3 regions of the Streptomyces sp. NPDC048521 genome follow, and region 1 is predicted to be linked to each of the others. Evidence: riboswitches for the same ligand, from Rfam matches in the RefSeq annotation. Region 1 holds a riboswitch; each other region holds the start of a gene.
What was found. A riboswitch is a leader RNA that binds a small molecule or an ion and turns the genes downstream of it on or off. The one in region 1 is predicted to bind thiamine pyrophosphate.

Region 2: another riboswitch for thiamine pyrophosphate. It lies ahead of thiC (phosphomethylpyrimidine synthase ThiC); the one in region 1 lies ahead of ACGFRF_RS31155 (thiamine ABC transporter substrate binding subunit).
Region 3: another riboswitch for thiamine pyrophosphate. It lies ahead of thiO (glycine oxidase ThiO); the one in region 1 lies ahead of ACGFRF_RS31155 (thiamine ABC transporter substrate binding subunit).

Annotation. Positions count from the first base shown of each region.
Region 1 is NZ_JBICWR010000016.1:87,718-92,403, forward strand. It holds gene ACGFRF_RS31145 (hypothetical protein) at 1-261, shown strand, start outside; gene rlmN (23S rRNA (adenine(2503)-C(2))-methyltransferase RlmN) at 1,119-2,225, shown strand; TPP riboswitch at 2,249-2,356, shown strand; gene ACGFRF_RS31155 (thiamine ABC transporter substrate binding subunit) at 2,437-3,519, shown strand; gene ACGFRF_RS31160 (ABC transporter permease) at 3,558-4,686, shown strand, end outside.
Region 2 is NZ_JBICWR010000005.1:412,278-416,963, reverse strand. It holds gene thiC (phosphomethylpyrimidine synthase ThiC) at 96-1,880, opposite strand; TPP riboswitch at 1,873-2,050, opposite strand; gene ACGFRF_RS15525 (YibE/F family protein) at 2,131-3,594, shown strand; gene ACGFRF_RS15520 (SsgA family sporulation/cell division regulator) at 3,735-4,172, opposite strand; gene ACGFRF_RS15515 (IclR family transcriptional regulator) at 4,271-4,686, opposite strand, start outside.
Region 3 is NZ_JBICWR010000035.1:89-4,774, forward strand. It holds gene ACGFRF_RS40505 (NAD(P)/FAD-dependent oxidoreductase) at 1-1,236, opposite strand; gene ACGFRF_RS40510 (hypothetical protein) at 1,269-1,619, opposite strand; TPP riboswitch at 1,673-1,784, shown strand; gene thiO (glycine oxidase ThiO) at 1,782-2,963, shown strand; gene thiS (sulfur carrier protein ThiS) at 2,960-3,172, shown strand; gene ACGFRF_RS40525 (thiazole synthase) at 3,176-3,970, shown strand; gene pknB (Stk1 family PASTA domain-containing Ser/Thr kinase) at 4,059-4,686, shown strand, end outside.

The DNA.
Region 1 (4,686 bases):
AGCCTGTGCGACGGCGACACCGTCTGGGCGCAGCTGACGTGGTACAAGTCCGGGGACGGATGGCATTACCGGACGGTGCGCAATACCTCCGGATGCAACACCACGGACACGAGGCATCCGTGGAACATCCCCGAGGGCGCGGACGTGTGGGTGAGGGCCTGCGGCAGCGTGGAGGACAACTACTCCAACAGCGGCGCCGGCTACCTCGGCGCCGGTCACGACTGCGACTTCACCCAGGGCGGCCAGCACGGCATCGCCTGAGGTACCGCCCCTGCCCCACAGGAACCGATCTGGGCACTGGTTGAGCCGTGCCTAAGCCCGGACACCCGGCAGCGAGCGGCAGCAACAAGCCCCCTACCTGCGCCTCGGCGCGGTTAGGGGGCTTGGTGTAGTGGAGGTGGATCACCGCAATCACTCACGCACCAGGTGCGGCCAACCTGGTCGGAGCTATCGCCTACAGATCTTCACGGTGCTGTAGGTGCAGTCCGTGTAGCTGGTCCCGTTCGGATAACGGATGACTCTGCAGGTGCGCTCCTTGATGGTCCTGCAATTCCTGTTCCGGTTGTTGTTCCGGTAACCGTCCCGGTCCCTATTCCCGTAGCTGTCGCGGTCCCTGTTCCCGTAGCCGTCCCGGTTTCCGTGTCGGTTACTGTTGTTCTGGTTACTGTTACCGTATCCGGAGCCGTCGTCGTCTCCGCTTCCGCCCTGCTGCGGGGCCCCTGCGGTTTGAAGGCTGCAGACTTGGGCTGGCGCAGTAGCTTGGGCGACGGCCGGCGAGACCCCGAGAAGACCACCAGCAAGCAGCACAGGGCTAAGCCCGATGGTCAGCTGCCGGCCAGGGGAGACGCGGCGCTCTGCACCCATCATTCTCACCTCGAACAACTCGGCCGATGACTACCTGACATTCGCTTTAGTCGCTTGCGTGCTCTACGTCAAACGCAACGCCTAAACTGAAGCGTTCGAAAGTGAAACGTCTGCTTTGGAGCTGCTCAGGCCGGCCACCGTCGGGTTCCAGTAACCCGAAGGGAGTCGGCGGCGACAGGTGACGACCACCAGCGACAGGTCTCCGGACCGGCAGCCCCAGGTCACCCAAGTCGATCTGCGACACTGGTACAGCCATGCCTAAGCCCGGAGAACTCATTTTCGTCGCCCCGCGCGGAGCCAAGAAGCCGCCGCGGCACCTCGCCGACCTCACGCCCGCCGAGCGCAAGGATGCGGTGGCCGACATCGGCGAGAAGCCGTTCCGTGCCAAGCAGCTCTCGCAGCACTACTTCGCGCGGTACGCGCACGACCCCGAGCAGTGGACCGACATTCCCGCCGGGTCGCGCGGCAAGCTGCAGGAAGCGCTGTTCCCGGAGCTGATGACCGTTGTACGGCACCTGTCCACCGACCAGGGGACCACGCGCAAGACGCTGTGGCGGCTGTTCGACGGGACGCTCGTCGAGTCCGTGCTGATGCGGTACCCGGACCGGGTCACCATGTGCATCAGCTCGCAGGCGGGGTGCGGCATGAACTGCCCGTTCTGCGCGACCGGGCAGGCGGGCCTCGACCGGAACCTGTCCACCGCCGAGATCGTCCACCAGATCGTGGACGGGATGCGGGCCCTGCGGGACGGGGAAGTGCCCGGCGGCCCCGCTCGGCTGTCCAACATCGTCTTCATGGGGATGGGGGAGCCGCTCGCGAACTACAAGCGAGTGGTCAACGCCATCCGCGCGCTCACCGATCCCGCCCCGGACGGGCTCGGGCTCTCGCAGCGCGGGATCACCGTCTCGACCGTCGGGCTGGTGCCGGCCATCCACCGGTTCGCCGACGAGGGCTTCAAGTGCCGGCTCGCGATCTCCCTGCACGCCCCCGACGACGAGCTGCGCGACACCCTCGTCCCCGTGAACACGCGGTGGAAGGTGCGCGAGGTACTGGACGCCGGGTTCGAGTACGTGGAGAAGTCCGGGCGCCGGCTGTCGATCGAGTACGCGCTGATCCGGGACATCAACGACCAGGCCTGGCGCGGTGACCGGCTCGGCCGGCTGCTCAAGGGCAAGCCGGTGCACGTCAACCTCATCCCGCTCAACCCGACGCCCGGGTCGAAGTGGACCGCGTCCCGGCCGGAGGACGAGAAGGCGTTCGTCGAGGCCATCGCCGCGCATGGTGTGCCCGTGACGATCCGGGACACCCGTGGTCAGGAGATCGACGGAGCCTGTGGTCAGCTCGCGGCCACCGAGCGGTAATCTGACCACGTCCACACATCTTCATATTCCGACAGGGGAGCGCCACAGCGCTGAGAGTGCGGCAACCGGGCCGCAGACCCTCTGAACCTCGCCCAGGTCATTCTGGGTAGGAAGTTCGGTCATCACTCAAGCTGTTGCGCCCTGCCCGGGCCTCCTCGCGGAGCCCGGGCGGGGCCGCGTCTCTTCCTGGTCAACCCCAGGAGGACATCCAGTGCACAACAAGACCTTCATGGCCGTGGCGGCGGGACTCGGCCTGGTGGCCCTGCCCGTGCTGACCGGGTGCGGGTCGAGCGACGCCAAGGGATCCACGGACTCCAAGACCGTCACCCTCGTCAGCCACGACTCGTGGGCCGTCTCGAAGAACGTCGTCAAGGACTTCGAGAAGCAGTCCGGATACAAGGTCAAGGTCCTCAAGGACGGCGACGCCGGGCAGGCCGTGAACAAGGCCATCCTGACCAAGGACAACCCGCAGGGCGACGTCTTCTTCGGCGTCGACAACACCCTGCTGTCCCGGGCACTCGACAACGGGCTGTTCCAGCCTTACCAGGCCAAGGGATCCGACACGATCCTGCCGGAGCAACGGGTCGACCAGGACAAGCACCGCGTCACGCCCGTCGACACCGGCGACATCTGCGTCAACTACGACAAGGCCTGGTTCAGCGAGCACAAGCTGACCCCGCCGCAGTCCTTTGCCGACCTCGCCGAGCCGCAGTACAAGAACCTCCTCGTCACCGAGAACGCGGCCACCTCCTCGCCCGGCCTCGGCTTCCTGCTCGGCAGCGCCGCGAAGTTCGGCGACGACGGCTGGCAGGACTACTGGAAGAAGCTCGAGGCCAACGGCGTCAAGGTCGTCGACGGCTGGGAGCAGGCCTACTACCAGGAGTTCTCCGGCTCCTCCGAGGGCAGGAAGGCCGGCGGCGACCGGCCGCTCGTGGTGTCGTACGCCTCCTCCCCGCCCGCCGAGGTGATCTACGCCAAGAAGCGGCCCAGCACCGCCCCGACCGGGGTGTCGTACGGCACCTGCTTCCGGCAGACCGAGTACGCCGGACTGCTGAGCAACGCGAAGAACACCGAGGGCGGCAAGGCGTTCCTCGACTTCCTGCTCACCAAGGAGTTCCAGGACGACATGCCGCTGAACATGTTCGTCTACCCGGTCGTGAAGGGGGCCGCCGTGCCGGCCGAGTTCACGAAGTACGGGCCGGCCGCCAAGAATCCCGAGACCATGGCTCCCGACAAGATCGCCGCCAACCGCGACCAGTGGGTCAAGTCGTGGACGTCGCTCGTACTGAAGTAGCCGAGACCCGGCGGGGAAGCGCGGCGCGGCTCGGGCTGATGGCCCTGCCCGTCGCGTTCTTCGCGCTGTTCTTCGCCTGGCCCGTGGCCGCGATCGTCGCGCGCGGACTGAAGGTGGACGGCGCCTGGCAGTTCGGGCGGATCGCGGACGTCGTGACACAGCCGGACATCCGGCACGTGCTGTGGTTCACCACCTGGCAGGCGCTCGCCTCCACCGCGCTCACCCTGCTGTTCGCCCTGCCCGCCGCCCATGTCTTCGCCCGCCTCGACTTCCCGGGCAAGCAGCTGCTGCGGGCCGTCGTCACCGTCCCGTTCGTGCTGCCGACCGTCGTCGCCGGCAGTGCCTTCCTGGCCCTGGTCGGGCGGCACGGGCTGCTCGACGAAGTGTGGGGAGTACGGCTGGACACCACGGTGTGGGCGATCCTGCTGGCCCATGTCTTCTTCAACTACGCCGTCGTCGTACGCACGGTGGGCGGTCTGTGGGCCCAGCTCGACCCCCGGCAGGAGGAGGCCGCCCGGATGCTCGGCGCCTCGCCGCTCGAGGCCTGGCGGAAGGTCACCCTGCCCGCCCTCGCGCCCGCCGTGGCCGCCGCCGCGCTGATGGTCTTCCTGTTCACCTTCACCTCCTTCGGCGTCGTGCAGATCCTCGGCGGCCCCACCTTCTCCACCCTCGAAGTGGAGATCTACCGGCAGACCTCCGAAGTCTTCGATCTGTCCGCGGCCGCCGTCCTCACCCTCGTCCAGTTCGCCGCCGTCGGCGCGATCCTCGCCGTGCACGCCTGGACCGTACGGCGGCGGGAGACCGCACTGCGCCTGGTCGACCCGAAGGTGACCGCCCGCCGGCCGCGCGGGGCCGGGCAGTGGGCGCTGCTCGCCGGGGTCCTCGCCACCATCGCCCTGCTCCTCGTGCTGCCGCTCGCCGTGCTCGTCCGGCGCTCCCTCGACGCACCCGGCCTCGGCTACTACCGGGCGCTGACCGACTCCGACGGCGGTACGTTCCTGGTGGCACCCCTGCACGCCGTGTGGACCTCCCTGGAGTACGCCGTCGCCGCCACCGCCGTCGCCGTGCTGATCGGCGGTCTCGCCGCCGCCGCGCTGGCCCGCCGGGACGCGGGACGGCTGGTACGGGGGTTCGACGCGCTGCTGATGCTGCCGCTCGGCGTGTCCG
Region 2 (4,686 bases), on a different contig from region 1:
ATCTTGCCGGTGCACGGACGCCATCGTGCTCCTTCCGTTACCGGCCTCCGGTCCCGAGGGGGACAGGCCTCCCGGCCTGCCCCCCTCGTCGCCTCTCAGTCGGCGATCGGCAGATACACCCGGTTGCCCGCTGCCGCGAACTCCTTGGACTTCTGGGCCATGCCCTCCTCGATCTCGGTCCGGCTGCCACCGTGTTCGCGGCGGATGTCCTGCGAGATCTTCATGCTGCAGAACTTCGGCCCGCACATGGAGCAGAAGTGGGCCGTCTTGGCAGGCTCCGCCGGAAGGGTCTCGTCGTGGAACTCCCGTGCCGTGTCCGGGTCCAGAGCGAGGTTGAACTGGTCCTCCCACCGGAACTCGAAGCGGGCGTCGGACAGCGCGTCGTCCCACTCCTGGGCGCCCGGGTGGCCCTTGGCGAGGTCGGCCGCGTGCGCGGCGATCTTGTAGGTGATGACGCCGGTCTTGACGTCGTCCCGGTTCGGCAGACCCAGGTGCTCCTTGGGCGTGACGTAGCAGAGCATCGCCGTACCCCACCAGGCGATCATCGCCGCGCCGATGCCGGAGGTGATGTGGTCGTACGCCGGTGCGACGTCGGTGGTCAGCGGGCCGAGCGTATAGAACGGAGCTTCATCGCAGATCTCCTGCTGAAGGTCGATGTTCTCCTTGATCTTGTGCATCGGGACGTGTCCCGGACCCTCGATCATGGTCTGTACGTCGAAACGCTTGGCGATCCGGTTGAGTTCCCCGAGGGTGCGCAACTCCGCGAACTGCGCCTCGTCGTTGGCGTCCGCGATCGAGCCCGGCCGCAGGCCGTCGCCCAGCGAGTACGTGACGTCGTAGGCGGCGAGGATCTCGCACAGCTCCTCGAAGTTCTCGTACAGGAACGATTCCTTGTGGTGTGCCAGGCACCACGCGGCCATGATCGAGCCGCCACGCGAGACGATGCCGGTCTTGCGGTTGGCCGTCAGCGGTACGTAGGCCAGACGCACACCGGCGTGGACGGTCATGTAGTCCACGCCCTGCTCGGCCTGCTCGATGACGGTGTCCTTGTAGATCTCCCAGGTCAGTTCCTCGGCCCTGCCGTCGACCTTCTCCAGCGCCTGGTAGAGGGGCACCGTGCCGATGGGCACGGGGGAGTTGCGCAGCACCCACTCGCGGGTGGTGTGGATGTTGCGGCCGGTGGAGAGGTCCATGACCGTGTCGGCGCCCCACCGGGTCGCCCAGGTCATCTTCTCGACCTCCTCCTCGATGGAGGACGTCACCGCGGAGTTGCCGATGTTGGCGTTCACCTTCACCAGGAACCGCTTACCGATGATCATCGGCTCGATCTCCGGGTGGTTGACGTTGGCCGGCAACACCGCCCGGCCCGCCGCGATCTCCTCACGGACCACTTCGGGTGACACGTTCTCCCGGATGGCCACGTACTCCATCTCCGGCGTGATCTCGCCCCGACGCGCGTACGCGAGCTGCGTCACCGCCGCGCCGCCGCGGCCCCGCCTCGGCTGGCGCGGGCGCCCGGGGAAGACCGCGTCCAGGTTCCGCAGGCCGCCGCGCGGCGCGGTGTGCTTGATCCCGTCGTCCTCGGGACGGACGGGACGGCCCGCGTACTCCTCGGTGTCGCCGCGGGCGATGATCCAGTTCTCCCGCAGCGGGGGCAGACCCCTGCGGACATCCGTATCGACGAGTGGATCGGTGTACGGGCCCGACGTGTCGTACAGCGTGACCGACTGCCCGTTGGTGAGGTGCACCTGACGGACCGGCACGCGCAGGTCGGGGCGCGAGCCCTCGACATACGCCTTGTGCCAGCCGATGGACTTCCCGGCCTCCTGGGACGTGTCGTCCTGGACGGAGGCAGGCGTGCGTGCGTCCTTGTTGGTCATGAGACCTACTCCCTACGCCGGCATTACCCGGTAACAGGTTCGGCGGTCGACGCAGCGGCTTCCGTCTGTCGACGTTCCCTGTGGAACATGGCTCGTTCCACGTGAAACATCGCGTATACGGAGGTCAGCGCCCTCTCAGCCCGGTGCTCCGAGCTCCCGCGTGTGCAAAGGTGCCTCCACGCTAGCGTCATTTGTGGCGCGGTGAACAGTGGGCCTCTGCCCTTCTTGCGATGATCGGGCGGTGACCAGGATGGAGCAGTACCCGTACCAGCCGCCCGAGCCGCGCCGCCGAGACGCCTCAGGACCGGGCGGCGGACCGGTGGCTGAACCCGCCCATGACGGCCGCGTGCCCGGCGCCGGGCACGGCCACGGCCACGGCTCCGGCGGGGGCGACGGACACGGACCGGGCCACGCGCACGGGCACAGTCACAGCCACGGACCCGCCGCGCCCGTCTCCCAGCACCTGCGCAAGGTCATCGCGGCGATCCTGGTCCCGTTCACCGCGGCGGTCCTGGTCGGTCTGGTCGTGCTCTGGCCTGGCGGAGCCCCTTCGCACAAGCCGACCGGCGTCGGCTTCGACCGGCAGACTCAGCAGGCCACGGTCACCAGGGTCGTCGAGGTCAGCTGCAAGTCGGTGAACGCCTCCGGCGGAACCCCGACCGGCGACACCTCCACCGCCGAGGGCAGTTCGGCGGTGCGAGAAGCGGGCGGCACCTGCAAGAAGGCGACCATCCGGGTCGACACCGGCAAGGACAAGGGCCGTACCTTCACCGAGATCGTGCAGCCGGACCAGTCACGGCAGTTGCACGAGGGCGAGAAGCTCGTCGTCGCCTATGAGCCCGCGGCACCCAAGGACCTGCAGTACTCGGTGACCGACGTGAACCGGAAGTTCCCCATGGCACTGCTCGCCGGGATCTTCGCGCTCGCCGTCGTCGTGGTGGGCCGGCTGCGCGGGGTCATGGCGCTGGTCGCGCTGGCCGTGAGCTTCCTGGTGCTCACGCTGTTCATCCTGCCCGCGATCCTCCAGGGATCGAATCCACTGCTGGTGGCCGTCGTCGGGTCGAGCGCGATCATGCTCATCGCGCTGTACGTGTGCCACGGGCTGTCGGCCCGTACATCGGTCGCGGTGCTCGGCACGCTGGTCTCCCTCCTGCTGATCGGCGTCCTCGGCTCGGAATTCATCGACTGGGCCGCCCTCACCGGAAACACGGACGACAACACCGGTCTGATCCATGGCCTGTATCCGTCGATCGACATGAGCGGTCTACTGCTGGCTGGTGTCATCATCGGTTCGCTCGGTGTGCTGGACGACGTGACGGTGACGCAGACGTCGGCCGTCTGGGAGTTGCACGAGGCCAATCCGTCGATGGGCTGGCGCGGGCTGTACCGGGCGGGCATTCGCATCGGCCGCGACCACATCGCGTCCGTCGTCAACACGCTCGTCCTCGCCTACGCCGGTGCCGCGCTGCCGTTGCTGCTGCTGTTCTCGATCGCGCAGAGCAGCGTGGGGACCGTGGCCAACAGTGAACTGGTGGCCGAGGAGATCGTGCGCACGCTGGTGGGATCGATCGGCCTGGTCGCCTCGGTCCCGGTCACCACCGCGCTCGCCGCGCTGGTGGTGTCGGCCGACCGGTCCGGACCGGCCGCCCCTGCACCCACCGCGGAACAGCGGCCTCCAGCCCGCGCCGGCCGGGGCCGCCGCCGCAAGCGGTGAACTGGGCACGGCCGACCGTGCAAGGCAGACGGTGTCACGCACACCGTGTACGGCCGACGGTGCCAGCCCCCTGCAGAAGCGTTCCTGCACACGCCCACACGTGCATGGCGGAGAGCGCCTGGTGCCCTTGCCGTAACGCCTCAGCCGGCGCTCTGTTCCTCAGCCAGGATGCGGTCCAGGGCCTCGTCGAGATGGGCATCGAAATCCGCCAGAGCACCCTCCTGGCCGAGCGGCACGAGCTTGTCCGTCCGGTCGAGGAAAGCCACGAGGGGCGGGGTGGACGAACGGAACAGGGCCTGGTCGCCACCGACCTGAAGTCGGATCAGCACCTCGCCCAGCACCTCGGCATCGGCGGGTGCGATGTGCACGTCCCCCTCCCCGCACGGCCGGCCGACCCCGTCGATCAGCAATTCCCGCCCGAAGGCCCACGTCACCGGGGCGTCGCCGGGCAGATGGAAGGTGAGTCGCACCGCATAGGGATCACAGGTCTCGTAGCGCAACTCCACCGGAATGCGGAAGGAGAGCTCCTCCGACACGAGAAAGCTCATCATGACTTCTGCCTGTACGGACTCGCGCATCGTCTACCCCGTCATATGACATCGACTGGCCGGGATTGATCCCTCTGACCGGGTCAAATCTTGCTGAAAGTACTCGAGAGATCACAAGGAGTAGTTTTTCAGATACTGATAGAGAGGGTGAGAGACCCGAGGTGGCGCCCGATCTCCGCCTGCAACCGGTGGGCCGCGGGCAGCAGGCGATCGGCGTGGCGGGCGGGCAGGGAGATGGCCATGGTGGCCGCGGTGGTGCCGACCGTGATGGGAACCGCAGCGCAGACTGTGCCGAGCGCGTACTCCTGACGCTCCACGACCGCCTCCATGCGCCGCGTCCGGGCCAGCCGTCGCAGCAGCGCATCGTTGTCCCGCACGGTGTACGGCGTGATGGCCTGCACCGGGTAACGGGTGAGATGGTCGCGTCGGGCGTCCTCGTCCAGCTGGGAGAGCAGGCACTGCCCGATCGCGTGCGCGTGACCGGTCTCGCGGAAGTCGGCCCATTCCTCGACCGCGGGGGCCTCCGGGGAGTCGGAGACGCACA
Region 3 (4,686 bases), on a different contig from region 1:
TCAGTAGTCGGCCGTGGCGTCCTTCAGTGGGCGGCTCGGGTCGGCCAGCGCCTCGGGATCCATCAGCCGGCCCCCCTCGATCAGCCGCCGGCCCTGCGCCAGGTCGCGTGGGCGGCCCACGGCCAGCAGGGCCACCAGCCGGTCCTCGCGCAGCCAGCACACCGTCCAGGACGGGCCCGCGGGGTCGCCGCGCCACACCAGGCGGTCGGCCCCGGCGTGGTGGCCGGCGTACTGGACGAAGCGGCCGAACTGCTCCGACCAGAAATACGGCACCGGGTCGTAGACCGCCCGGGTCTCGCCGAGGATGTTCGCGGCGACCGTGCGCGGGCCCTGGAGGGCGTTGTCCCAGTGGTGGACGAGCAGCCGTTCGCCGTAGCGGGCCGAGGGGAAGGAGGCGCAGTCGCCGACGGCGTACACGTCCTCGGCGCTGGTGCGCAGCTGGGCGTCGGCGAGGACCTCGGCGTGCGCGCCCAGCTCGATGCCGGAGCCGGTCAGCCAGCCGGTGGCGGGGCGGGCGCCGATGCCGACGACGACGGCGCCCGCGGGCAGCCGCGTGCCGTCGGCGAGCACCACCGCGCCGGGCTCGACGTGCTCCACGCGCGCGTCCGTGCGCAGTTCGGCGCCGCTGTCGGCGTACCAGGCGGCCATGGGCGCGGCCACCTCGGCGGGCAGGGCGCCCGCGAGCGGCCGGTCGGCGGCCTCGACGACGGTGACGGCGCAGCCCGCCTCCCGGGCCGCGGTGGCGAACTCGGCGCCGATCCAGCCGGCGCCGACGACCACGATGTCGTGCTGCCGGGCGAGCACGGGCCGCAGCCGTTCGGCGTCGTCCAGGGTGCGCAGCAGGTGCACGCCGGGCACGCCCTCGGTGCCGGGCAGGGTGATCGGTTCGGCGCCGGTGGCGAGGACCAGGACGTCGTACGGCACCGGACCCGCCTCGGTGTCCAGCTCGTGGTCGGCGGGGCGCAGGCCCAGCACCTCGCAGCCGAGCCGCAGCTCGACGCCGAGCGACTCGAAGTCCACGTCGAACGCGGAGTCCTCGGCCTTGCCGAGCAGCACGGCCTTCGACAGCGGCGGCCGGTCGTAGGGCTGGTGCGGCTCGGCGCCGATGACGGTCACGGCGCCCTTGAAGCCCTGTTCCCGGAGGGCGACCGCGGTCTGCACCCCGGCCATGCCCGCGCCCACGACGACCACGCGCCGCCCCGGTGACGGGCTCTGTTCCGCTGTGTGCTCGCTCACCCGATCACCATAGACAACTGATCGATCGTCAGTCAGCGGGCGTGCTCGGTGACCTCTTCCACAACGCTCGTGCCGGAGCCCGGCCACGACTCCCACTCCCAGGTCTCCTCCAGCCGCACCCGCCCGTCGGGCAGCGTCACGACCGTGGACACGCAGTGCCCGGAGGCGGTCGTCCCGTCGGTCTTCAGCTGCACGTACCGGAAGTCCAGCCGGTCACCCTCCCGGGTGCCGACGAGGTGGCCGCGCACGACGTCGCCGCCCGCGTAGTCGGCCCAGATCTCGCCGTCTTCCTCGTGGTAGGTGAACCGGGTGCGGGTGCCCACCTGACCTGGGGCTTGGTCGGCGACGGGGGCGAGGATCAGTCCGTCGAGCGAGCGGGCCATGGACGGAGGCTCCCTTACGAGTGACGAGCGCTGCGAGCTAGGGTGGCCACCGTACAAGCACTCGCGGGAGCCCGGACGCACCGGGCTGAGAGGGAGGCTGGCGGCCTCCGACCGTACGAACCTGATCCGGGTCATGCCGGCGAAGGGAGGGGCTGGACGCCCATGTCGTCACGTACGTCCGACGTCCTCGTCATCGGGGGCGGAATCATCGGCCTGGTCACGGCCTGGCGCGCGGCGCAGCGCGGGCTCGCCACGGCCGTGGTGGACCCCGAGCCCGGCGGCGGGGCCGCGCGGGTGGCGGCCGGGATGCTGGCCGCGGTCACCGAACTGCACTACGGCGAGGAGACGCTGCTCGCCCTGAACCTGGAATCGGCCCGCCGCTATCCGGACTTCGCGGCCGAGCTGGCCGAGCTGACCGGCCACGACCTCGGCTACCGCCGCTGCGGCACCCTCGCGGTGGCGCTCGACGCCGACGACCGCGCCGACCTGCGGGAACTGCACGCCCTCCAGCAGCGCTCGGGCCTGGCGTCGGAGTGGCTGTCGGGGCGGGAGTGCCGGCGCCTGGAGCCGATGCTGGCGCCCGGGGTGCGCGGTGGACTGCGGGTCGACGGCGACCACCAGATCGACCCGCGGCGGCTGGCCGCGGCCCTGGTGACGGCGTGCGAGCGCGCCGGAGTGGTGTTCCACCGCGCGTGGGCCGAACGCCTCGATGTCGTACGGGACCGGGCCGCCGGCGTCACCACGGCGGACGGCATCGAGCTGCGCGCGGAGCAGGTCGTGCTGGCCGCCGGGAGCATGAGCGGGCGGCTCGCGGGCGTGCCGGACGCGCTGCTGCCGCCGGTACGGCCGGTGAAGGGGCAGGTGCTGCGGCTGACCGTGCCCCGCAGGTTCGCGCCGTTCCTGAGCCGGACCGTGCGGGCCGTGGTCCGCGGCAGCCACGTCTATCTGGTGCCCCGTGAGAACGGGGAACTGGTCGTCGGCGCGACCAGCGAGGAACTGGGCTGGGACACGACGGTCACGGCGGGCGGCGTGTACGAGCTGCTGCGCGACGCGCACGAGCTGGTGCCGGGGATCACCGAGCTGCCGCTCACCGAGACCCGGGCCGGGCTGCGGCCCGGCTCCCCCGACAACGCGCCGCTGCTCGGCCCGTCCGGCCTGGAGGGGCTGCTGCTGGCCACCGGGCACTACCGCAACGGGGTGCTGCTCACCCCGGTCACCGGGGACGTGCTGGCGCACGCGCTGGTCACCGGTGAACTCCCCGAGGAAGCCCGCCCGTTCACTCCGCAGCGCTTCGGTGCCGTACCGCCCGAGCAGTCCGCACGCCTCCTGGAGCAGCCCGCATGACCATGTCCGTCACCATCTCCGTCAACGGGGAGCGCCGGGAGATCGCCCCGGGCACCGCTCTCGACTCCCTGGTCCGGACCCTCACCGCGGCGCCCTCCGGGGTGGCCGCCGCCGTCAACGAGACCGTCGTCCCGCGCACGCGGTGGGCGACCACCGCGCTCGCCGAGGGCGACCGCGTCGAAGTCCTCACCGCCGTCCAAGGAGGCTGACCCATGGCCGACGATCCCTTCGTCCTCGGCGGTGTGCCCTTCGGCTCCCGGCTGATCATGGGTACGGGCGGTGCGCCCAGCCTGGAGGTGCTGGAGCGGGCGCTGACCGCCTCCGGCACGGAGCTGACCACGGTCGCGATGCGGCGGGTGGACCCCTCCGTGCACGGCTCGGTGCTGTCGGTGCTGGAGAAGCTGGGCATCCGGGTACTGCCGAACACGGCGGGCTGTTTCACCGCCGGGGAGGCCGTGCTGACCGCCCGGCTGGCCCGGGAGGCCCTCGGCACGGACCTGATCAAGCTGGAGGTCATCGCCGACGAGCGGACGCTGCTGCCGGATCCGGTGGAGCTGCTGGAGGCGGCGGAGACGCTGGTCGACGACGGCTTCACGGTGCTGCCGTACACCAACGACGATCCGGTGCTCGCGCGGAAGCTGGAGGACGTCGGCTGTGCGGCGGTGATGCCGCTGGGTTCGCCGATCGGGTCCGGGCTCGGGATCCGCAACCCGCACAACTTCCAGCTGATCGTGGAGCACGCGCGCGTGCCGGTGATCCTGGACGCGGGCGCCGGTACGGCGTCCGACGTGGCGCTGGCGATGGAGCTGGGGTGCGCGGGGGTGATGCTGGCCTCCGCGGTGACCCGGGCACAGGAGCCGGAGACGATGGCCACGGCGATGAAGCACGCCGTGGAGGCGGGCCGGCTGGCCCGGCTGGCGGGGCGGATCCCGCGCCGCCACTTCGCCGAGGCGTCCTCCCCCACCGAGGGGCGCGCGCACCTGGACCCCGAGCGCCCCGCCTTCTAGTCGCGCGACAGTCACAGCTGTGCTGCATTCCGCCCCCCGCGACGGCGCAGGGGCGGGGGTGTCGGTCGTCCCTCGTAGACTCCCCTGCGTGGATACGACCCTTCAGGACCCCCTCGTCGGGCAGGTGCTCGACGGCCGGTATCGCGTCGACGCGCGGATCGCGGCGGGTGGGATGGCCACGGTCTACCGGGCCCTGGACACCCGCCTGGACCGCGTCCTCGCGTTGAAGGTGATGCACCCGACGCTCGCGGTCGACGGGTCCTTCGTCGAGCGGTTCATCCGGGAGGCGAAGTCCGTCGCCCGGCTCGACCACCCCAACGTGGTGCAGGTCTTCGACCAGGGCACCGACGGGTCGTACGTGTACCTGGCGATGGAGTACGTCGCCGGGTGCACCCTACGGGACGTGCTGCGCGAGCGGGGCGCGGTGCAGCCGCGGGCCGCGCTGGACATCCTCGAACCGGTGCTGGCCGCGCTCGGCGCCGCGCACCGGGCCGGGTTCGTGCACCGTGACATGAAGCCCGAGAACGTCCTGATAGGGGACGACGGGCGGGTCAAGGTCGCCGACTTCGGGCTCGTGCGGTCGGTGGACACCGTGACCAGCACGACGGGTGCCGTGCTCGGGACCGTGTCGTACCTCGCGCCCGAGCAGATCGAGCAGGGCACCACCGACCCGCGCGTCGACGTGTACGCGTGCGGTGTCGTCCTCCACGAGATGC